DNA from 4 places in the Marinobacter sp. Hex_13 genome. Region 4 is predicted to be linked to each of the others. Evidence: predicted binding sites of a transcription regulator. Region 4 holds the regulator's gene; each other region holds the start of a gene.
The links. Region 4 encodes sigma-54, which starts transcription at its own class of promoters, with help from an activator protein. Its sites were predicted from a motif close to ANTGGCATNNANNTTGCTNT; they were not measured.
Positions count from the first base shown of each region.

Region 1: AXW11_RS15810 (pilin) is a predicted target of sigma-54. The motif match lies at 2,970-2,989, and genes of this name have one in related genera.
Region 2: flgA (flagellar basal body P-ring formation chaperone FlgA) is a predicted target of sigma-54. The motif match lies at 4,459-4,478, and genes of this name have one in related genera.
Region 3: flgB (flagellar basal body rod protein FlgB) is a predicted target of sigma-54. The motif match lies at 4,065-4,084, and genes of this name have one in related genera.

Region 1 covers NZ_LSMM01000062.1:6,203-12,116, forward strand. Annotated here, with positions in the region: gene AXW11_RS15800 (type II secretion system F family protein) at 1-982, opposite strand, end outside; gene pilB (type IV-A pilus assembly ATPase PilB) at 985-2,700, opposite strand; gene AXW11_RS15810 (pilin) at 3,084-3,587, shown strand; gene AXW11_RS15815 (O-antigen ligase family protein) at 3,701-5,254, shown strand; gene AXW11_RS15820 (pilin) at 5,285-5,728, shown strand.
Region 2 covers NZ_LSMM01000046.1:10,267-16,180, reverse strand. Annotated here, with positions in the region: gene mnmC (bifunctional tRNA (5-methylaminomethyl-2-thiouridine)(34)-methyltransferase MnmC2/FAD-dependent 5-carboxymethylaminomethyl-2-thiouridine(34) oxidoreductase MnmC1) at 1-955, opposite strand, end outside; gene AXW11_RS12005 (peptidylprolyl isomerase) at 985-1,602, opposite strand; gene AXW11_RS12000 (cyclic di-GMP-binding domain-containing protein, MshE-related) at 1,844-2,581, shown strand; gene AXW11_RS11995 (flagella synthesis protein FlgN) at 2,624-3,094, opposite strand; gene flgM (flagellar biosynthesis anti-sigma factor FlgM) at 3,102-3,428, opposite strand; gene flgA (flagellar basal body P-ring formation chaperone FlgA) at 3,607-4,311, opposite strand; gene AXW11_RS11980 (chemotaxis protein CheV) at 4,510-5,442, shown strand; gene AXW11_RS11975 (CheR family methyltransferase) at 5,482-5,914, shown strand, end outside.
Region 3 covers NZ_LSMM01000084.1:7,539-13,452, forward strand. Annotated here, with positions in the region: gene AXW11_RS19230 (flagellar basal body rod protein FlgF) at 1-414, opposite strand, end outside; gene AXW11_RS19235 (flagellar hook protein FlgE) at 497-2,395, opposite strand; gene AXW11_RS19240 (flagellar hook assembly protein FlgD) at 2,423-3,100, opposite strand; gene flgC (flagellar basal body rod protein FlgC) at 3,119-3,568, opposite strand; gene flgB (flagellar basal body rod protein FlgB) at 3,603-4,001, opposite strand; gene AXW11_RS19255 (nitroreductase family protein) at 4,206-4,763, opposite strand; gene AXW11_RS19260 (Mpo1-like protein) at 4,922-5,233, shown strand; gene AXW11_RS19265 (adenylate/guanylate cyclase domain-containing protein) at 5,234-5,914, shown strand, end outside.
Region 4 covers NZ_LSMM01000070.1:86,982-92,895, forward strand. Annotated here, with positions in the region: gene mgtE (magnesium transporter) at 1-542, opposite strand, end outside; gene AXW11_RS17305 (HPr family phosphocarrier protein) at 655-924, opposite strand; gene rapZ (RNase adapter RapZ) at 932-1,813, opposite strand; gene ptsN (PTS IIA-like nitrogen regulatory protein PtsN) at 1,842-2,312, opposite strand; gene hpf (ribosome hibernation promoting factor) at 2,408-2,716, opposite strand; gene AXW11_RS17325 (RNA polymerase factor sigma-54) at 2,841-4,367, opposite strand; gene lptB (LPS export ABC transporter ATP-binding protein) at 4,520-5,245, opposite strand; gene lptA (lipopolysaccharide transport periplasmic protein LptA) at 5,223-5,855, opposite strand; gene lptC (LPS export ABC transporter periplasmic protein LptC) at 5,839-5,914, opposite strand, start outside.

The sequences.
Region 1 (5,914 bases), on a different contig from region 4:
GGCGCATGGTGGCCTGTAATTGGGTACCGCTCGAAACATCGTTTTTTATTCGCTGGATAGCATCCCGATAAACGGCGTTGCCGGTCGCGCCGGCAACGGAGTCGAGCGCATCAACGAGCGGAACACCAGCCGCAAAGGTCGTGGAAAGTACGCGCCCAAACTTGGCAACGGCCGACTTGTCCAGGATTTCGCCCACAACGGGCAGTTTCAGCACATATTTATCGACGAGATCGGAGAATTTCTGAGATCGTCGAATAGCTTCCTTGAATAGAAAGATAGTTCCGACAATGCCGAGTAAAACCACAAACCACCAAGTCTGAAGCCATTCCGACAACCGGACCACCATCTGCGTAAATACTGGCAGGTCTGCACCAAAGCCCTTAAACAAGCTTTCGAACTGGGGTACCACTTTTACCAGCAGGATGGCCGTTACGACGACAGCGACCACAACAATAGCAGCAGGGTAGGTCATCGCTTTCTTTACTTTTTTCTTAAGAATTTCAGTTTTCTCAAGATATGTGGCGATGCGGTCCAGCATGCTTTCCAGTGCACCGGCCTTTTCGCCGGAATCCACGAGGTTGCAGTACAGGTCGTCAAAATGCCTGGGATACTTCCGCAGGGCGCCGGCGAAACTGGTGCCCGAGGAAATATCGTTGCGGATGTTGGTAACCAGCTCTTGAAGGCCCCTGTTCTCAAGGCCGTCAGCCACAATGTCGAAACTCTGAACCAATGGTACGCCGGCCTTCATCATGGTGGCGAGCTGGCGGGTAAGCATGGCGATGTCGAAAGGCGTGATCTTTTTGCTGCCGCCAAACAGGGGTTTTGGTTTCTTTTTCACCTTGTCTGGAATAATGCCCTGCTTACGCAACTGGGCCTTCACCAAAGCCAGGTTGGTGCCAGACACCTCGCCCTTGGTTTTGTTGCCCTTGCGGTCTTTGCCTTCCCAGACGAACGCCTGAAGTTTCTCTGCTTTCTCTGCCATGCTTAATCCTTCGTCACGCGGTTGGCTTCCTCAAGGCTGGTCACGCCCTCAATGACTTTTTTAAGGGCGGACTGCCGCAAGTTCGGGAAGCCTTCGGCCTGTGCCTGCTTTGCAATTTTAATCGAACTGGCTTCTTCCATAATCATGTTCGCCAGCTCCTCGGTAATCTTGACCACCTCGTAAATCCCGACGCGGCCTTTATATCCACCATTGCATTTATCACAGCCCTTGGGACGGTACAACGTGAACCCTGTATCAATTTGTTCCTGTGTGAACCCCTCCGCTAAAAGCACGTCTTTGGGGATGTCGGCAGGTTGTCTACAAGAGTTACAAAGCCGGCGGCCCAGGCGCTGGGCGATAATCAGGCTCACCGACGTGGCGATGTTGAAGGAGGGGACCCCCATGTTCATCATACGAGTTAGCGTTTCCGCCGCGCTGTTGGTGTGCAGGGTCGAGAGCACCAGATGCCCTGTTTGCGCCGCTTTGATAGCGATGTTCGCCGTTTCCAGGTCTCGGATCTCACCAACCATGATGATGTCCGGGTCCTGACGCAGGAAGGCTCTCAATGCCTCCGCAAAGCCGAGGCCTACCCTGGTGTTGACGTTGACCTGGTTGATGCCTTCCAGGTTGATTTCCGCGGGGTCTTCGGCCGTGGAAATGTTTCTTTCTGGTGTGTTCAGTATGTTCAGGCCGGTATAAAGGGAAACCGTTTTGCCTGAGCCGGTGGGCCCCGTCACCAGTATCATTCCCTGTGGCTGCTCAAGGGCGTCCAGGTACAGTTGTTTCTGTTCTTCCTCATACCCCAGGACATCAATGCCGAGCTTTGCCTGACTTGGGTCGAGAATCCGCAGAACGATTTTTTCTCCCCAAAGGGTAGGGAGAGTGTTGACCCGGAAGTCGATGGCCTTGGTCTTGGACAGCTTCATCTTGATCCGGCCGTCCTGGGGGACCCGGCGCTCTGAGATATCCAGCTGCGCCATGATTTTTACCCGGGCAGAAATCTTGGGGGCCAACTTGATGGAGGGCCGCGACATTTCTTTCAGAATGCCGTCGGTGCGGTATCGAACCCGATAGGTTTTCTCATAGGGTTCAAAGTGAACGTCCGAGGCCCCCCCGCGAATGGCGTCAAGAAGCATCTTGTTCACGTACTTTACGATGGGGGCATCGTCGACATCGCTGGTCGCGACAACGGCATCGTCTTCCTGGTCACCGCCTTCGGTTTCAACGCCTTCAAGGTCGGCATCATCCAGATCACCCATCGACGTATCGTGGGACTCAAGATACTTGTCGATGGCTTCCCGGAGCTTGGCGTCGTCAACCAGGATGGCGTCTGTACTCAAACCGGTATTGAATTTGATCTCGTCCAACGCCTGGATGTTGGTCGGGTCGGAGACCGCAATAAACAGCCGGTTCCCACGTTTATAGAGCGGCAGGGCATTGTGTTTTCGTATCAGTTTTTCGTCTACGACCTTATCGGGCATCATCTCCGGCATAAAGGCGTTGAGATCGAGAACCGAAACGCCAAACTCCATGGCGGCGGAAAAGGCGAGCCCCCCGCTATTCGCCAGGTTGTTCTGCACCAGGTAGGTAATGAGTGGAATGCGGTTGTGGGATGCTTGGAGAAAGGCATCTTTCGCGGTGGATTCATCAATAAGCCCGTCATCGACGAAGCGTCTCGCCAGGCCCGTAAGCGTTACATTGCTTTTATTGGTAGACATAAATTGTGTAAAAAACGCTGCCTAAGTGTCTGAAACGGATGTTGGTCTGATGAAGTGAGTTTAGATGGCTGGCAACGGTTTGGAAAGGCGTGCGGGCAATGAAGTGGTCTTGTGCCCGGAAAACCTGGTGCTTACGGATGTGTCATCTGACAATAATTGTCACCCAGTGACGTGTGAGGGCATAGGGTCGACTTCTTTTGTCGATGCGATGAATTTCACAATGTTTTATAAAGTGCTGATAATAAGGCGTTTGTCGGCGGTTGACTTTAGTTGGCACGAGCAATGCTTAACAAAACCCAGGCTCTAGATACCGGTCACGGGGTGCGACTCCGCCGGGCCCGGGCCGTATCGAGTGGATTAACGACAAACACAGAGGTCGACTAATGAAGAATATTCAAATGAATCACGCCCAGAAGGGTTTCACACTGATCGAACTGATGATCGTTGTTGCGATCATCGGTATCCTGGCCGCTGTTGCTATTCCTCAGTACCAGGACTACACCGCCCGTTCACAAGTTTCTCGCGTGGTTGGTGAAATTAATGCTCTGAAATCCAGTGCTGAAAGCATTTTCAACAGTGGTGGTGAAGTCGTTGCGACTCCAGATGACTTGCAGCAAGATCCGCGTCAAATCAATATTGGTTGGACCGGTTCTAACCTCGTTGACGATAACTACGGTGATGCGGCAGGTCTTGACGTGGAAAACGGCGCTCTGCCCAATATGTCTTGGTCTGTGCAATTGGGTGAAGATGCCTCTGGTTCTGTTCGTGGCGTTGTAATCACTATTAGTCGCAGCCTTGCCGGTGCATACTCTTGCTCCATGACTGGCGGTACTGCTGCACAGGGTTGGAAAGACTCTTACGCTCCTGCTAGCTGTGAACACTCTTAATAGCTAGCTTTAACCGGCCGACCTCTCGAAGGTTGGCTGGTTGAGAAGTTCAAAAACCCCGCCGCTCGGTGGGGTTTTACTATTCTGATTAATAGTGATTCTGAGGATGTCTTGTGGCGAAGAAGGCGGGCGGCACTCATGAAGATCCTTTGATGCTTGGTCATTCCAGTCTTTTTCTTCATCTCTTTCTGTTTCCTGTTTTTCTGTGCGTTATTCTCGTTTCTCTGTTCATCGATTTCCTTCCGGTCTACTTTGGCAACTTTGCTGACCAACGTTTTTTCCAGGTATTTCTTCTTGTCTTTGTGACGTTTTCTGTTTCGTTCATCCTTGCTCGGAGTTCAACGCGACGATTATGGGGTGATAACTGGCCCGCGTTTGTCGTTGCTGCAGGCTTTCTCCTTTTGGCAGTTCCTTTTGTTGCCAGCGAGTATCGCTGGGTCGAGCCGGGAATGTACGGCTTATTCTTTCTGGCGTTTCCCGTTATGGGTTGGAAGATTCGTGAAAGTGGGTGCACAGAAAGAGCCGCCGTCGCGTTGGTTGGTGTGATTCTGGTTGGTTGTTTTTTCTACGCGGCGATGACTCTCACAGCCTACGCGTTTGCCATTACTGACAAATTTTCGAATCTTGTTGACGTCATTCCCTGGGGGTTCGTCAATATGCGTTATTGGGGGCACCTTGCTACGTGGTTTCTGCCGTTGTTTCCGTTGGCACTGCTGTATGGATCACTCAAGAATCGCTCGCTTTGGCAAGTGGGCGTATATTTCACGGCAGGTATCTGGTGGTGGGTGATGTTCCTCACGACGTCGAGGGGCTCGATGGTCAGTCTGGTTCTTGCCGCATTGATAGTAATGGTCCTTTTCGGCCGGATGGCAATTCCCTGGCTAGCCGCTTCATTGAGATTCGTTTTGCTAGGTGGACTTCTGTGGTGTCTGCTTTCCTGGGCTATTCCAGAGCTGGTTTTCGAGAAAACCATGATTCGTGGTCTGCACTCCGGTGGTTCCGGGCGTCTGCCGCTTTGGGTCGAAGCATGGGGAATGAGTTTGCAGAACTTCCCGTGGGGAATGGGAGCGCAGTCATGGCTCACTCACACCACTCTTACCAGTAACTATTTAGCTGCGCGGACTCTTGGGCATCCGCACAACATGTATCTGATGTGGGCGGCAGAGTATGGCTGGGCGTTGATAAGTTTGGTCGCTGTTCTCATTTGCGTGACGGTGAAAAGGCTTGTTTCGCTGCGCAGACTGATGGGGTCGGGCATGCAGGGGGCAGCCTCTTTGGTGGTCGCTTTTACTGCCTCATGTGTAGCGGGTCTTGCTCACGCTGGAGTTTCTGCAGTCTTTCTTGTTCCTGCCACAATGTCTGTAGCCTTGCTGGTGCTGGCTATTTTTTGGGCTTTATCGTTACCAATGGTCACGACTGATTCGGACTCGAAGATTATTAGCGGGGAGGTAAAACGTTGGGTCCGCCCGAGTATGCTGCTTGCACCTTTCGTATTATTTTTTGGTATTTTGTGGATACAGGAGGTTTGGCGCTATCACGAAGCGATGACGGAGGACTTGAGGGTTTATGTTGAAAGCCAGAATGCTCCTCTTTTGCCGCGCTTCTGGCTACATGGATTTTTCCCGCGCCCAATACCTGGTGAGGTTGGTCCGGGTTTTGCTGAATGAAGGTATGTCTCGATTTCTGGAATACGTAATATGATTGGAAAAAACAGCGGATTTACCTTGATTGAGCTCATGATTGTTGTGGCGATCGTCGGCATTATTGCGGCAATTGCCATACCAAGCTACCAGGGATATGTTATGCAGTCTCAGGTAAATCAAGCGCTTGGAGAGTTGTCGGCTTACAAAACTGCTGTAGAGGAACGCTTGTCCCAGAGCGGAGCATTGGTTAATTCTGATATTGGTTATTCCCCCTCACCGTTAACAACGGGTACAGCCGCTATCGATATCGCTGTGCTGAATCCTGACGGTTCTGGTCACATTGAGGTGACCATGGGGGGCAATGCGCACGGGAGTCTGACAGGTGTCGTCTTAAGGCTGGAGCGCTCCGTTACGGGGAGTTGGAGCTGTATTGTCGACACAAGTGGCGCCCCTGGATGGAGTGACCGCTATAGTCCGTCAGGCTGTGCAGTCATTTAAGTCTTGGCCGCTTCAAACTAGCACCTGACTTCGGTGCCCCAACCAAGAAGTCTTACAGATTTGCTTTCTATTGACGTTGCTCGCAACTGCTTCTCCGTGGGTGTGGGTGACGTATAGACTTTATGCAGATCGAGAGAGTTATTGTCAGCTAATACCCCTCCACCCCAGTATTTCCCTCGAACCTTC
Region 2 (5,914 bases), on a different contig from region 4:
AGAGACCGAGCTTTGCCTGATCGTTGAACTCAATGCCCAGTTTGACATACAGCGCACCCTGGATATTGCCAGAGGCGGCTGTTCCAGCCTCTTGAGCCTGGTCAATCACCGTGACATGCAATCCCCGCTCCGCCAGATTCCGGGCGAGCAGGCTGCCGGCAACCCCGGCGCCGATGATGGCAATGGATTCAACATCATTCGCGGCTGGTGGTGTTCCGGGGCTGGTGGCATCACCCAGTGTGCCGGTCAACATGTCCCATTTCTGGCCAAATCCGGTTGCTTTTCGCATGGCGAAACCAGCAGCAATCAGCCGTCGCCGCACCTCGCCAACGGATGTAAAGGTGGCGAGCGTCGCGCCGGGCTTGCTGTGGCCCGGTATCGCGTCGATGATTTCACTTGTCCACATGCCCGGATTTTTGGCGGGCGCGAAACCGTCCAGGAACCAGGCATCCGCCTGAAAATCCAGCTCACGCCAGGCATCGGCCACATCGCCGAAAAAAAGTGTGAGCCTGACACGACCACCGGCGAGCACCAGGCGATGGGTGCCGGAGGTGAGGGCAGGATACTGTTCGAGCAGTTCGTCAGCGTAGGCCTTGAGCTCCGGCCACATCGTAAGTGCTCGGGCAAGGTCCTGCGGAGTCAACGGGTGGCGTTCGGCGGAGACGAAATGCAGGCAACCGTGGCGTGGTGTGGCTGTTTCATTCCAGGCTTGCCAGGCTGCGAGGAAATTCAGGCCAGTGCCAAACCCCGTTTCCGCGATGACGAAGGAGGAGGCTGCGGGCAATAAGGAAAAACGTTCGCGAAGCCGGTTCTGGCCGATAAACACGTATCGCGCTTCTTCAAGACCATTCTCGCTGCAGAAGTAAACATCGCCAAAGCGGCGACAGCGGGGCGCGCCATTGCTCCAATCAATGTCGGCGGTTTCAATGGAGGGGAGGCTGAGGTCAGTCACGATCGTTGTATCCGGTCAGTAGGCTTAACGGGCTACTCTGTCGCGGTATCGGTTTGCCGAACCGAAACGCTACGAATAATGACGGGTTCCTGGGGTACATCCGCCATGCCTCGGGATCTCACCGTTTTCTTGCTGGCGATGGCATCCACGACACCCATTCCCCCTGTTACCTTACCAAATACCGCGTAGCCCGGGCCGCGGACACCTGCGTTCAGGAAATCGTTGTCGGTCAGGTTGATAAAAAACTGGGACGTGGCGGAGTCCGGTGAGCTTGTGCGGGCCATGGCGATGGTTCCGCGAAGGTTTTTGGCGGTTGGCCTGGCTTCGTTCCGGATGGGGCTACGGGTCTGCTTCTGGTTTAGATCCTGATCAAAACCGCCGCCCTGGATCATGAAACCTGGAATGACCCTATGGAACAGCGTTCCCTCGTAGAACCCGTTTTTGGCATAGGTAATAAAATTCTCAACGGTCTCGGGAGCGATGTCCGGGCGCAGAGTCACCTCAATGGCACCTTCGCTGGTTTCAATAATCACCTGGGGCAGCTCATTCTGTTGCCCTTCTGCCGCCAGGCAGTTGCCGATACCCAGCATGAAGGTTACAGATAGAGCGATTTGCATCACATAACGAAACGGTTTTACGAAATTTGTCATTCTATAATGGCTCACGTAGTTAGTTCAGGGAATAGTAGGTAGCTTCGGGAATGTTTGCTGCGATACTGTTCCCATGAATCCAGTCTGTTGCAGGATGTTAGCAGATAATACTTGTCAAGTCGGGCATATTCCCTGCGGAGTTCATGACTATCAGCTAACCTTTTATCGCATCAGTGGCATTGATGCACTCTGACCGGGCCAGGTTGTACGGCAATCACTGTGAAGCTATTGGAGGCATACCTTGAAAATCCGTCAGGGCTTCGAAGAAAAATCCCGTCTCGGTCGGTTGCTGATAAACCGGGGATACCTTTCCGAAATTCAGTTGGAAGAGGGCCTGCGCCTACAGCATGAGACCGGTCAGCGGCTCGGCGAGGTGTTTATACAGTCCGGCTGGATTACCGAGCGCGAGTTGCATCGGGTTCTCAAGCACCAATCCCGTTACCGCAACGCGGCTGCACTGGTCACTATGGCGGTATTGCCTTTTCAGCCATTGGTCAGTTTTGCCGCTGGCAGCACCACGAATGATTCACGAGACGTTACGGACGCCGCGCAATTGTACGAGCGTGCCGGTTTGGCGCCGCTTAATGACGACGAGATGGCCGGCGTGTCGGGGCAGGGTGATCAATCCTTGTTGGATCGTATCGCCACGGTATCTGCCATGACCGGAAGTAACGACGGGACAGGAGAGGTTGATCCGGATGTCATCGAAGGCCTGAAACTAACAGCGAACATTTTCGTGCCGGTGCTGAACTTCCTGGATTCTGATCTGACGATATCCGGTGTGCATTATCGGGATGATGTTCCCCGTTACATGGTTCGTGACGATGGCGGACTCACCCTGGCGTTCCCGGAAAGGATCGAACAGATCCGCATGGACAATATACGGGTCAGCGGCAGTCAGGGACCGTCCATGGGGAACATTGCACTCGACAATATCCGCTTCCATCCCGATTCACAGATGACGATCTATACTCGCTGATGGGATGCGTTGGGCTCCGACGTTTGCGGAGCCCAGAAGCCGTCAGGCGCTCGCCAGAACGGTACGGTGTGATACGGCCTTTTGCTCGCCCTGAGCACCGTAGAGGGTCTGGTGCCCGGAAACGCCGCGGAATATATCAGTAAGACGTGAAAGGCGCTTCTGAAGGTGACTGACAACCCGCCCATTATTGCTATTCAACTGGTGACAGGTCTTAAGGCGTTCGTCGGCCTCCCGCCACAAGTCGTAAACATCTGACAGGCCGGCGCTGAGAATAAACCGTGAGGGTGCTCCGTTTTCAGGTCGAAACCCCATCGACACCAGAAGGCGGATTTTGAGTTTGGCCCGTTCACGAATCTGACCCAACAGAGTGTTTTTCTCGCCAGTCAGTGATTCGAGTTTACGGATATCAGATGTGGAAAGGCAGGCTTTTTCCTGCTGCAGGACGTCCGCCAGGGATTCGAGTTGACGGATATCCTGAGATAAAAGGTCTTTCAGTTCATCAATTGCGGCCATGATCTACTCACCCGAAAATGCTTTCATCCATCTCAAGCATTTTCTGGGCCAGTTTCTCTGCATCAACCTTGTAGGAGCCGCTTTCAAGGGCAGAGCGGATCTGCTCGATACGGTCATCGTCCATTTCCGGATAACTGCCGAGCTTTTGTTCGAGCTGTTTCAGGTTCTTCGCCTGGCTGCTCAAATTGACATTTTCACCACGGGCGCCTTGCGCCTGGGTCTTTGCCTGCTCAGCTGTAGAGGGCTGAGTGCTCTGGGTAGCGGAAGATTTATCGGCCGTGGTTTTCTGGGTGTTGACCTGGCCTGGGCCTATTCCATTAAAGTCAACTGACATAACGTTACCTGCTTAACTGGTCGGCCGCGTTGGGCGGCTCCAAAATTTCATACCTGTCTATCGGCATGGCCTGACGTTTCTTTAGCGATTTTTGCAAGAGTTAAATGACACTCTTGTCATCTTTCCAAAAAACCGGCAACAGATTGCCGTTTCCGGTGAATCAATGCCGGGAACGAGGTTACATGGGAATCTCGACATGCCCGGGAGCAGTCACACGGGCACGCACGGTGCGGGAGGACGAGAGGTTCTCAACCAGAACCTGTTCTCCAATCCCGGCACTAGCCAGGGCCTTACCCCTTGAGTTTACCGAAAAATTTCCGCTGCGGGCGCTGATGATAACATGGTCTCCGCGTTCGATCGCTGCCGGAGCCAGCACCAAATCCGGTGTAAATACGGTACCGGCGTTCACGCCGCGGCGCATTTCCATGCCCATTAACTGGTCGACATTGGTTATTGCGCCCCGTCGAATCGAATTCACCACCACGTTATCCGACTGTATTGCCGCTTTTGTCAGTCGTTCGCCGCGCCCCAGGGGGCGGGCGGCGACCATGGCTTCACCGGTTATCGTGACGGATACCGGAAGGAACATGCGCCAGGGGCGCTCGCCCTCGCAGGAAACCAGTAGCGAGGGTTGGGTGGTTCTCCAGGGGTCGCCGCTGAACGATACGCTGAGTGGGGTATCACAGGTTGCGAGCGAGAGGCGTGCGTCGAGTTGGCCAGTATCGTGGGAAACCGTAAAGCCTTCGTTTGCCTGAGCCTCTGAAAATGCCTCCAGAAATTGTTCCGCGCTGCTTTGAATTTGTTCGGCCGTGGTCGTGGAGGCCATTGCCGGGCCGGCTGTTACGGCGAATAACAATATGATGGCGAAATTGGTAATGCGCATACGCGGCAGTTTGTCCTATGCTGTCATTAACCGGGTAAAGCCCCGAGTTCAGGAATATCCTAATGATTTCCGGATTCGGCCGTTAAGCCTATCGAGTGAGTCAATAAACCGGCACATAGCCGGTTCCACGCGACTTTCTAGAATAACGCAGCAAGATGCGTGCCGGCAGCAAGACGTTTCGAGTGGGAGATATAAACGATGGCAGGGGTATTGGACAGTGTAAATCAGCGCACCCAGCTGGTGGGCCAGAATCGTCTGGAGCTTCTGTTATTTCGCCTTCGTGGCCGGCAGATGTACGGCATCAACGTCTTCAAGGTCAAGGAAGTGTTGCAGTGCCCCAGGCTGTCGTCGTTGCCGAACAGTCGCCCTATGGTTCGGGGCGTGGCCCATATTCGTGGCGAGACCATCCCTATCATTGACCTTGGTATGTCAATCCGGCTTCCCGGTATTCCCAAGGAAGAGATGGCCACCAGCTTCGTGATCATTACTGAGTACAACCGAAAAACCCAGGGTTTCCTGGTGGCTGGTGTCGACCGCATCGTGAATATGAACTGGGAAGACATCCTGCCGCCACCCAAGGGGGCGGGCAAAGACGTTTACCTGACAGCGGTAACGCACTTTGAAGACAAGCTGATTGAGATTATCGATGTTGAAAAGATACTCTCTGAAGTCTCTCCGTTTGAGGAGGATGTCACCGAAGACGTCCGCAACCGCAGTTCAGAGCGGGTGCCCGGCCATCTACCAGTGCTCGTTGTGGATGATTCCGCAGTGGCCCGACGTCAGATAGAGCGGTGCCTCACGGCCATCGGTATGGAGGTGGTGACAAAAAATGACGGCAAGCAGGCCCTGGATTATCTAAAAGAAGTTACGGCAGATGGTTCCCAGGCCGTCGACCACCTGTGTCTGATCATATCCGATGTCGAAATGCCGGAAATGGACGGGTACACTTTGGTCACCAAGTGCAAAAATGAGCCTGCAATCAAGGACGTATTCATCATGCTGCACACGTCCTTGAGTGGCGTGTTCAACAAGGCAATGGTGCAGAAGGTAGGCGCTGACGATTTCATGGCAAAATTCAGCCCCGATGAGTTGGCTGAAAGGGTTATGGAAATTGTCGATCGCGAGCAGTGACGCCGGTGTCACTTCCGACCCACTCGATACTGAGATCCAATGAAAGCTGAGATAACCCCACAGGAATACGAGGCGTTTAAGACATTCCTGCAGGATGCGTGTGGAATTTTGCTCGGGGACAACAAGCAGTACCTGGTGAAAAGCCGGTTACGGCGGATCATGGAAGAGAACAAGTTGAGTACCCTGGGTGATCTGCTGGATCGCGTGAAGCGAACCGGTCGCAGCAGTTTGAAGGAAGTCGTGATCGATGCGATGACGACGAATGAGACACTTTGGTTCAGGGACAATCACCCGTTCCGCATCCTGCAGGAAAAGCTGCTGCCGGAGTTCGGCGACAGAAAATCAGCGCAGTCACTCCGTATCTGGTCGGCAGCCTGCTCGACAGGGCAGGAGCCCTATTCGGTAGCGATGATTATTGAAGAATTTCGTCGCCAACGGCCGGGTAGGCTGCGGGATGTGAAGATCACCGCCA
Region 3 (5,914 bases), on a different contig from region 4:
AATCTGCACGTTATCGAACGGCGGCAGCGCCACCGGTCCGCCATTACCCATGACCATCTCTCCGCTGGAGAGACGCATCAGGCCATTGACGTCGATCTGCATGCTGCCGGAACGGGTGAATACTTCCTCGCCCTGTTGATTCTGGACGGCCAGCCAGCCATCACCTTCAACGGCGACGTCCAGCTTGCGGCCTGTGTCCATCAATGCACCGGCGGACAGGTCTGTTCCGGGCCTCTCTGCCATGGCATAGGCACGGGTGGGATGATGTTCACCAAAAACCGGCATACTGCGGGCCTGGGCGAAATCCGCCTTGAAACCGGTGGTACTGACGTTTGCCAGGTTATTGGCGTGGGCGCGCTGGGACAGCATGTTCTGCTTGGCGCCGGACATTCCTATATAGAGGGCTTTGTCCATGGGAAAACTCCTGCCGGAATATTGACTGTTTCCAGTCTTTCCTATGTTCAAGCAGGAGTTGTGCCATGTTCACATTTCAGAATTAGCGGAGGTTGATGATGGTCTGGGTAACCGCATCGGAGGTTTCAATCGTCTTGGCGTTAGCCTGGTAATTACGCTGGGCAATGATCAGATTCACCAGTTCCGCCGAAAGATCCACGTTGGACTCCTCGATGGAACTGGCCTTGATCGACCCCAGGGTTCCGGTATCAGGTGCACCGATAATGGGCTGGCCGGACTCGAAGGTTTCAACCCAGGTGGTTTCCCCGACAGGCGAAAGTCCGTTAGTGTTGTTGAACGATGCAAGGGCCACCTGCCCCAGGGACTGCGACTGGCCATTGGTGTAGCGGGCGAACAGCACGCCCTGGTCGGACACATCCAGGCCCGACAGCCTGCCAGTGGCATACCCGTTCTGGCGCTGGTCGTTTACGCCAAAGTTGCTCCCGTACTGGGTGGTATTGCCAAGGTCCAGAACGAAGGCCGAGGTGGTGGGGGGCTCTGGAATCGGCGTGGTGATAACCTCTCCGGGTGCTGGAGGACCGTCAGCGCCGTTCGGCGTGCCATCGGCGTCTTTCGGCGTCCAGTCACTGATCAGAATTTCGCCATTGGGGTCACCATTCACGGACTGCAGCTCCCCATCCTGGTCAAAGCGAGCCTGATAGGGGTTCTGATCGGTGCCCGCAACAAATTCACCGTCTATCTGCAAATACACTGACCACTCGCTGACACCCACACCATTACCCGGTGCTGGCTGCTTGACGTAGAACTGGGTCATCTCGTGAGAGTTACCCAGGCTGTCGTAAACGGTGGTCGATGTTGCGTGATTGTAGGTACGCTGATCCAGCGGATTGAACTGGTTGGTAATCTCAATGTTGCGTGCGTTCCATGAATCCGTGAGGTTCGTGGCGCCGCTGGTTGACGCAATATCGGTAATCTCCCGATCGGCCTGCGGCCTCACCGTGCCAACGGTTGTCTCCGGTGCCGGGTTCGGGCCGTCGCTGGTAAAACCGGCGGTGACGTTGTTGCCACGGTTGTCGATCAGCCTCAGGTTACCGCCTGTGAGCGACGCCGAGATCGTCGGCGCCTGGGCGTTGTTAATTGCAGTGACCAGCGAAGCCGCATCGGTCACACCTGTCGTATCAACGGGCACAGTGACCCCGCCTACCGCAAGGTCAAAGCTGAAGTTGCCAGCCGCAATGGCGGCGTTCAAGTCCGCCTCGGACATCCCCTCATAGGTGGTGGTCGCGGAGGCAGAGAGACCGTCCTGCCCATTGAGCACATCCACAACGTCAGCCGCTGAGAAATCAGTCGATCCCGCCGCGTTGATGGGCACGCTAACCACGCTGCCATCTGCGTAGGTGATTTCGAAGGTTTCAGACGGAAAACCGGTGGAGCCGGCGGGCGCCGTGTAATCACCCATATCGGCAACTCGGCGTTCCAACACGGTTTCCCGGGAATCCAGGTTCAGGTCCGAGCGTAGATTCGTGGTCCGACGAGGCGCCAGATTATCGGTTTCAACCTGCAGATCACCACGAATACCGGAAAGGTTACCGTCTTCATCGGCAACGAAGCCCTGAACCCGCATGTTCTGGTTATTGGTGACAAACCCGTCTTTGTCGACACCGAACTGGCCGGCACGGGAATACCGCACCTCACCGCCATTATTCAGCACAAAGAAACCGTCACCGTTGATGGCAAGGTCCAGGCCGTTGTCGGTGAAACTGATATTGCCCTGCCCAAAATTCTGCTTCACGTCCTGCACCCGCACACCGTCCCCAATCGGATTGGTGCCGGCACTCAGGAAACCACTAGCGTACAGGTCGCCAAACTGCGCCTGACTGCTCTTGAAACCTACTGTGCTCGCATTGGCAATGTTGTTACCGGTGACATCCAGATCAACCGATGACGCCCTTAAACCGCTAAGACCTGTGTTAAAACCCATACTCCACCTCTTACTGTTTCACCGGTATCAATTAATCTGCTGAACATCTTGCAGCGCGATGGAGCCCATGCCGGCCAGGTTCAGAGTAATGCTGCCACCCTGCCCCAGCGACACACTGTCGACATTGGCGCTGACCATGGTGCCGAGTTGCTCAAGCCCGCCGGGGTACGAGGCTTCTGCGACCACCTTGTAGCGTCCGGGTGGCAAACTGTTGCCGTTGCCATCCTTGCCGTCCCAGCTGAACGCTGTCTGGCCAGGCTGCTGCTCACCCATATCAATCTGCCGGACCTGCTCACCGGACTCATTCTCAATGGTGATTCTCAGCCCGGATGTGGTTGCCGGAACGGAAACGTTGCCGGATATCTCACCGTCCGCGCCAAGCACGCCAATGGATGAAGGTGCCAAGACCGTACGCCCGACCATTGCAGAGGCCTGCAGTGCCTGGGTGGAGCGGAACTGGCTGGCCATATCGTCGACACTGCCGGACAGGCTCTGCATTTCCTCCAGGGAGCTGAACTGCGCCAGCTGAGAGATGAATTCGCCGTTGTCCTGAGGTTCGAGAGGGTTCTGGTTTTTGAGCTGAGCGATCATCAATTCCATGAACTCGTTCTTGCCCAGCTCACTTCCGCTCTTGGCCTGATCCTGCTGCACTCGATACTGGCTCAGCACATCCGAAGCGTCTGTCGTGTTATTCACTACGCTCATGATTCAATCCTCGCTCGGTTACTGCTGACCCAGGGTCAGGATACGCTGCATCATGGATTTGGCGCTGTTCATAATGTCCACATTCATCTGGAAGCTGCGCGACGACGACATCATGTCCGCCATTTCTTCAACCACGTTGACGTTGGGGTAGAACACGTACCCATCCTCGTTCGCGGCGGGATGATCAGGCTCGTAGCGCATCTGCAACTCGGCGTCACTCTCGACGATGCCTTCAACCCGAACGCCTGCCCCCGGGCCGTTGTCGCTGCCAAACGCCATGCTCTGCTGAGACGGATTCAGCATGGACTGCTGTATCGCCGCGAAAACAGGCTTGCGGGCGCGATAGGTCTGATCCGTACTGGAACTGGCCGTCTCGGCATTGGCGATGTTGGACGCAGTGGTGTTCAGCCGCAGCGACTGGGCTGTCATACCGGAACCGGCGATGTCGAAAATGTTACCCAGAGACATGATGGTGCTCCTCAATTAATGGCTGCGCCCAGTTTTACTGGCCAGAGAGTGCCTTTTTGATGCCTGAAACCTTTCCGTCCAGGAACTGGAAACTGGCCTGGTAATCCATGGCATTACGCATGAAACGGGTTTGCTCCTGCTGGGCATCCACCGTGTTGCCGTCCACGGACGGCTGGTGCGGTACCCGATAGAGCAATTCGCTGTCCGCGCCCATGGGCGAGGTGTCCATATGGGACTCGTGGGTACGGGTCATGCCGAAACCACTCATGCTGTCCTGGGCCTTCTGCATCATCGCCTGAAAGTCCACATCCCGCGCCTTGTAGCCCGGGGTATCTGCGTTGGCGAGGTTGTTGGCCAACACCTCCGCACGCTTTACCCTGCCTTCCAGGGCGTGCTGATGAATGCCTAATGCTTTGTCCAGGGAAATTGCCATAGTGCCTCCGATTCCTGCACACGGCGTTGGTCGTTTTGCCGTTTGTGCGTTCTTGCAGAGGTAAAAGCAATCGCGATGCCAGTTTTCAGGAGGTGTTGCGGTGTGCGGGCTGAGGCAGGTATCGGCTTATCCGAATCGTAAATTGAGGGCGGAAAGCGGCAAGGGATTTCCCCCGCGCCGGGGGCGGGGGCAACGGGGCGGCAACTAGTGGGGCCAGCGCCTGACAAACTCTTTGGGTTCAGGCCTGGGTATGCTGGGCTTGTGCGCACTGACACTGCCGGTATACAGGAACCCGGTTATGATCTCATTGTCCTGCAGCCCCAAGCCTCGCTTGATAGCTGGATCGTGCGCCATGGCACCGGTACGCCACATGCCTCCAAACCCGGCGGACTCCAGAGCCAACAACAAATACCCCATCCCCACCGCGGCCGACATGGACTGCTCGATCTCCGGCACTTTGGGATGGGACTGGTAAGACGCAACGCCAACGATCACCATAGGCGCCCGCAGTGCCTTCTTGCAGCGTTTTTCCCGCTCCTTTTCCGAGGCGCCGTCGCCACAGGTGGCGGCAAACAATTCACCCAGGGCGTTCAATGCCTCGTCTCCCTCAATAATCAGGTACCGCCAGGGCCGAAGCAGCGCATGGTCCGGCGCCCTCGCGGCGCAGGCAAAGGCATTTTCAAGCGTTGCCGGGTCCGGTGCTGGCGCCTCCAGGCGTGGCTCTGAAGATCGTTTTAACAGGGCTTCCATTACTGCTGTCATATCGCCTCGCTGTGGTTGATTTCAATACGTCAGTTCGGGCCAAACGACCGTATGAATTGTGGGACAGATGGTTTACTGTTAGTCTTTAGTCTAAGTACTTTCCACTATCAGACAGTACTATCTACCTTAAAAACGATAAGCGAGCCGGTAGACGCCCTATGAGCCAACAGCAAACATTCCGCAATTTCGCGGACTTCTATCCGTACTACCTTGAAGAACATAGCGATGTAAACTGCCGCAGGCTTCACTTCGTCGGCAGCCTACTGGTTATCCTCGTTACACTCTACGCCATTGTAACGGCCAAGTTCCTCTATCTGTTGCTCCTGCCCGTCATCGGCTACGGGTTTGCCTGGGTTGGCCACTATGGCTTTGAGAAAAACCGACCTGCCACCTTCAAACACCCACTGTACAGCCTGATGGGCGATTGGGTGATGTTCAGAGATATGCTCGTCGGGCGGATCCGTTTCTGAATGATGAGCGCACCGATTGACCTGCGTAACGCTAGTACCAGTGCCGGCAAGGCCGCCATGCTTGACGCGCAGAACCATCCGATCGCCATTCCGCCGATGCCCGACTACAAGGGCAGGATATTGGCGTATACGGCGACTGCCGGCATTATTGTGTCAGGCGTACTGCAAGACGTCTTCGGCTTGTGGATGCTGTGGCTGCTTTCAGGCGCCCTGACCTGGCCACACATTGCCCATCAACTTACCCGGCGAACGTTTCTCCGTAACTCATCCCGTATTCGCCAGAAAATGCTGTTAACGGATTGCGCCATCGGGGGTGGATTCGTCGGCTGCATTGGATTGATTGCGATACCCTCGGTCGCCGTGGCACTGATGCTGATGTTCAGTTGCCTGATCGTGGGCGGCATCCGCCAGTGGCTGCTAGGCACCATGATCATGGCCGCCTGCGGCGCCATCGGCGTTGCCATCGTGGGCCCCGCCGAGTCACTGCAGTCGCCGATGATCACCAGCATTATCGCGATCAGTGCCACCGGCCTTTATATCTGTGTGACTGCGTTCTATTCCCATCAGCAGGCCCGCGCGCTGATGATGGCAAAAACCCAGATCCAGAATCAGCGGGAACAATCCATTGCCCTGTCCCACAAACTCTCCAAGTACCTGTCACCGCAGGTGTGGCAGTCCATC
Region 4 (5,914 bases):
CTGACCACGATAAGACTATCCGTCATCGGCGGTAGGTTGCGATGACGGCGCAGGTAGCGCAAAACCACGTCGATACTGATGTCCGGGCGCACCGTGATGGTGTCCGTGTTCATCAGGCCGCCGGCGGTATCTTCCGGGTAGGAGAGGACTTCTTCGACACGTTGGCGGTCCTGCTCGTCCATGGTGTCCAGGACTTCCTGGATGACCGTGTCGGGCAACTGCTGCAGTAAGTCGGCCAGATCGTCCGACTCGAAATCCTCGATGATGTCAGCAAGTTCCTGAGCGTTCAGCTGGCTCAGGAAGTAACCTCGGATATCGTCGTTCAGATACTGGAGGACTTCGCCTTCAAGCTGCTTGTCGACCAGGTTCCAGAGCAGGGCACGCTGGCGGGGTGGTGATGATTCCAGCAGGTGGGCGATGTCACTGGGGCTCAGGCCGCCATTCAGGATGCGGGCAACCTGTTTCAGGGCGCCACTGTCCAGCGCTTCGCTCAGGGAGCGAAGGCGTTGGCGCGCTTGGCTTTTCTCCAGAATATCGGTCATGGATCACCCACGGTCAGAAAACCCTCGTATTATAGCGGAGTTAGGCAACATAGGTGAGGAAGAGTTGTAGGTGAATGCCGTAGACGGGCAAGGATGTCCAGTGTGGAGGTGGTTATTCGCCTTCCCCGAAGTAGTCGTTGATCAGCGTAACCAGCGCATCGACAGCTTCGGACTCATCCGGACCGTCTACAATCAGCTCTACCTCTGATCCCTGGCTGGCGGCGAGCATCATGACTGGCATGATGCTTTTGGCGTCCACCTGTCGCCCTTTGCGGCTGATCTGAATGCTGCTGTCGAATTCAGATGCCTTGCCCACCAGTTTGGCTGCGGCCCGGGCATGGAGCCCAAGTTTGTTGATGATGGTAATGGGGCGGCGGATCATAGGCGGTTCAGCTTTCCCTGCTTTGCAGGTGGGGCAGTTCGGTGTGGCGAACCTGCACATTGCTGTATTTGCCCGAGAAATAGCGGCCGAGCTGGTCGCAGATATAAACCGAGCGATGCTGGCCACCGGTGCAGCCGATGGATATGGTCATATAGCTGCGGTTGCTGTCTGCGAACGAGGGTAGCCAGTTTTCCAGGAATTGGGTCAGGTCCTCGACCATCTTACGGCTCAACGGCTCCTTTTCCAGGAAATCGATAACCGGCTGGTCGGTGCCCACAAACTGCCGAAGGCTGGTGTCCCAATAGGGATTGGGCAGGCAGCGCACATCGAACACATAGTCCGAATCCAACGGCACGCCGTGCTTGAATCCGAATGACTGGAATAGCAGTGCCAGTTCCTGGTGGCGCCTGCCCGCGACTCGTTGCTTTACCATATCCCGGAGCTCGTACATGGACAGCCCCGTGGTGTCGATGTAGAGGTCTGCCAGCTTGGACAGCGGCTCCAGAAGCTTCTTTTCGTTACCGATGGCCTCCCTCAGGGAGGTCTTGTCATCACTCAGTGGATGCTTTCGGCGCGTGGCATGGAAGCGCTGCAGAAGAGACTGTTCATCGGCGTCGAGATAGATGATCTCGATGGTTACGCCAGTATCCTGAAGGCTGCGGTAGATATCCTCGAAGTTGCTCAATTCTCCGGAAAGGTTACGGGCATCGATGCTGACCGCCATCTTTCCCAGCCGGCTGGGAGAGTTCTGGTTGGTGGCTTCCTGTGTGAGGGGGAACAGGAGGCCAATGGGCAGGTTGTCAATGCAGTAAAAGCCCAGGTCTTCCAGAACATGTAACGCGGTACTTTTCCCGGAACCTGATCGGCCGCTGACGATGATCAGTTTCATAGCCCGTTCACCTTGGATGTGGAGTTGTTCAGCTTGTTTCGGCTGTCATCCGGCGATAGAGAGAGCCTGCATCAGTGCACTGACGCAGCTGGTCGCAGAATGCACGTTCGTTGAACTTTTCAGCAAGTTGGCTCAAAAGCTCAAGATGCTCGCTGGTGGCTTCCTTGGGGACAATCAAGGTGAAGACGAGGTCCACCGGCTGGTTGTCGATAGCATCGAACGCAACGCCTTCTTCCAGGGTCAGCAAAACGCCAACCACGTGATCCAGCCCTTCCAGTCTGCAGTGGGGGATCGCGATGCCCTGTCCGATACCCGTGCTCCCCAGTCGCTCCCGTGCGACCAGATTAGTGAATATCTGGGTGTCGCTGAGCAAAGCGTCGTGTTGCTGGATCTGCTCGGCAATGGTTTCCATAACCCGCTTTTTGCTGGAGGCAGGCACCCGGCAAAGGGTTAGCTCCGGCGCGAGAATGTTCTCGATAGTCAGGGATGTGTCGGTCATGAATCGACTGCATTTCCGTAAAAAAAGGCTGCGGCACGTGTTGCATGGTTAGCCAGTGCCGCAGCTCGATTAACTGTCATGCCGGGGGCGTCGTCCTAGCGGGCGCCGTTCCCGTGCATCCGGTCTACGTTCTTTTCCTTGTGCTTCAGGATCTGCCTGTCCAGCTTGTCTACCAGTGCATCAATGGCAGCGTACATATCGCTGTTTTCGGCCTTTGCGTGAATCTCACCACCTATCACGTGAAGCGTAGCTTCCGCCATCTGGCGCACTTTTTCCACCTCAAGGGTAACCTGGCAATTGCTGATATGGTCGAAGTGCCGCTCAAGCTTTTCAAATTTGCCTGATACGTAATCTTTCAGTGCGGGAGTCAGTTCTACGTGATGGCCTGAAATATTGAGTTGCATAGGCTTCTCCTGTTTTCAGCTTGCCGGCACCCGTTAGGATACCGGCTGTGTGCCACAGCGTTATGCTGTAGGCGGTATACTTTCAGGAAAGGGCTCTCCCCGTGAGGCCGGGAACAGACGCTTCCTACACCAATCGCTTTCGCTCGTTGGACGGAGGAATGTGCATTGCCTCGCGATACTTGGCCACGGTTCGTCTAGCCACCTTTATACCCTGGTCTCCTAGCATGGCTGCAATTTTGCTATCGCTCAATGGCTTTTTCGGAGTTTCCGTTGTAATCAGCTTCTTGATCATCGCGCGGATTGCCGTGGATGAGCACTCTCCACCCTCGTCGGTACTGACATGGCTCGAGAAAAAATACTTAAGTTCAAATATGCCCCGCGGCGTGTGCATGTATTTCTGGGTGGTGACCCTTGAAATGGTCGACTCGTGCATTTCCACCGCCTGGGCAATATCCGAGAGAATCAATGGTTTCATGGCTTCCTCGCCATGATCCAGGAATCCCTGCTGGTGCTCGACAATGCGCGTGGCCACCTTAAGCAGGGTTTCGTTGCGGCTCTGCAGGCTCTTGATGAACCACTTTGCCTCCTGCAACTGGTCCCGCAGGTAGGTGTTGTCAGCACTGCTGTCCGCACGCTTTATAAGAGAAGCATAGCTTGCATTCACACGAATGCGCGGTGCAATTTCAGGATTCAGCTCCACGCGCCAGCGTTCATTGTGCTTGCGCACGATCACATCTGGGATGACGTAGTCTGGCTCGGCCTGATCCAGGGTGTCGCCGGGACGGGGGTTTAACCCGGTAATAAGTGCCAGAACGTCCCGTAGCTGCTCTTCTTTCAGGCGGCTGCGGCGTAACAGCTGGGCGTAATCACGGTTACCCAGCAGGTTTATGTAGTGGGTAATCACCAGTCGCGCCTGAGCCAGCCAGGGTGTTTCCGGGGGCAGCTGATTCAGCTGGATCAGCAGGCATTCCTGCAGATTACGGGCGAACACGCCGGGTGGATCGAAGTGCTGCAGGCGATGAAGAACGGCTTCCACTTCGTCCAGTTCCAGCGGGTCTTCGTCGGATTCGTCCACCATGCCTGAATGAATTTCTTCAAGCGGAGAGGTCAGGTAGCCGTGGTTATCAACCGCATCCATCAGGGCATGGGCGATGGCCTGATCCCGCTCGCTCATGGGCGTCAGGTTCAGTTGCCATTCCAGGTGGTCCTGGAGCGTTTCGGTGGGGGAATTACGGGTTTCGAAGTCGTGGTCGTTTTCGTCGTCGTTACGGGCTGCTGACGCGGGGGCTGACTGGTAAATGTCATCCCAGGCGGTGTCGACGGGAAGATCATCGGGAATGGTGTCGGGACTGTCCGTTTCTGATGACCAGTCAGGTCCATTTTCGGATTCGTCCCACTCAGTAGCAGTGTCTGAAGCGGTGTTGGATTCCTCGGTTGACGCTGTTTCAGACGACTCGTTGTCACTGTCCGTTGATTCCGGATTCTGGTTGTCGTCGTCTTCGGAGGTTTCCAGCATTGGGTTGGATTCCAATGCCTGCTGGATTTCCTGCTGGAGGTCCAGGGTGGAGAGCTGCAGAAGCCTGATAGCCTGTTGCAGCTGGGGCGTCATGGTCAGGCTTTGGCCCAGCTTTAACTGTAGTGAGGCTTTCATAACCATGGTTCAGGATCCGTCACTCGGTCTCTCTCTTCCGTCACTCAGGCTCTCTCTTTACGTCATCAAGGCGCTTTCTGGAGCCGGGGTTGCACAAAAACTCTTTGTATGCTGGCTACTTGCCGCACCAAGCAAGTTCTTTGCCGAGTGTACTACAGGCGAAACTCGTTGCCCAGATACACTTCCTTGACCTGCTGGTTGGCCAGTATATCGTCCGAATTACCAGAGGCAATGATGTGGCCGCCGCTGACAATGTAGGCATTCTCGCAGATGTCGAGGGTTTCCCGCACGTTGTGGTCGGTGATCAGTACGCCGATACCCTTGTCCCGCAAGTGTCGGATGATCTGCTTGATGTCGCTCACGGAGATCGGGTCGACTCCGGCGAAGGGTTCGTCCAGCAGGATGAACGCCGGCTCCATCGCCAGCGCCCGGGCAATTTCCACCCGTCGTCGCTCGCCGCCTGACAGGGCCATGCCGACGCTATCGCGGATGTGGGTAATGTGAAACTCTTCAAGCAGTTCCTCTAACTTGGCCTCCCGGTCAGTGCGTTTGAGTTCGCGGCGGGTTTCCAGGATCGCCAGTATGTTGTCGCGTACGGTAAGCTTGCGGAACACGGATGCTTCCTGGGGCAGGTACCCGATTCCCTTGCGGGCACGACCATGCATGGGCAGCGGCGTTATGTCCTGATTGTCGATGGTGATTCGACCGTTGTCGGCGGGAACCAGGCCAACAATCATGTAGAAACACGTCGTTTTGCCCGCGCCATTGGGGCCGAGTAAGCCGACGATCTCGCCACTGCGAATTTCCAGGGAAACGTCGATGACGACCTTCTTCTGTTTGTAGCTTTTTGCGAGGTTACTGGCCCTGAGAACTGCCATCGATATCCTGTCCGTTAGGGTTGTTATCTGGATTGCTACCGGCGTTGCCGCGCGGCTGGATGACCATTTCGACGCGACCGCTGCCATCGCCCTGGTCAGCAGAGCCTTCTGCGGTCACCACGCGTTCGGCGCTGTCATAATGAATGACGTCGCCCCGGAACAGGTTGCCGCCCTGTTCGATCACAGCTTCGCGCTGAAAGGTAACCCGGTTGTCGGAGGCGGACCAGGTGATCGTTAGCGCACGGGCGTCGGTTTCGCCCTGGCCTTCCATGGCAGGCTGGCGGTAGCGTGCCGGGGTACCGGTGGCTTCAATGCGGCTGACGCCATTCTCATCCCGGTGGAGTACAACTTTGTCCGCGATAAGGTTGGCATCGCCCTGGCTCATTTCAACCGAGCCGGTATAGGTTGCAATGCCCTGGCCTTCGTCGAGCCGCGCGTTGTCGGCATTGACCCTGATGGGTTGGTCAGACTCAAGATCAAAGGCCGCGGCGAACGGCATGCCCACGGTCATTGTCAGCGCCAGGACAATCGCTGAGACTGCCGGGCGCGATGCCACCGGTCGGTGCCTATTGCGGTGAGGGTTGGGCATGAATTTACTTGCCGGTCTCATAGCGTCCTTCCACGTCAGAGTCGAGTTCGAGGATTCGGTCATCAATCCATGCCTTCATG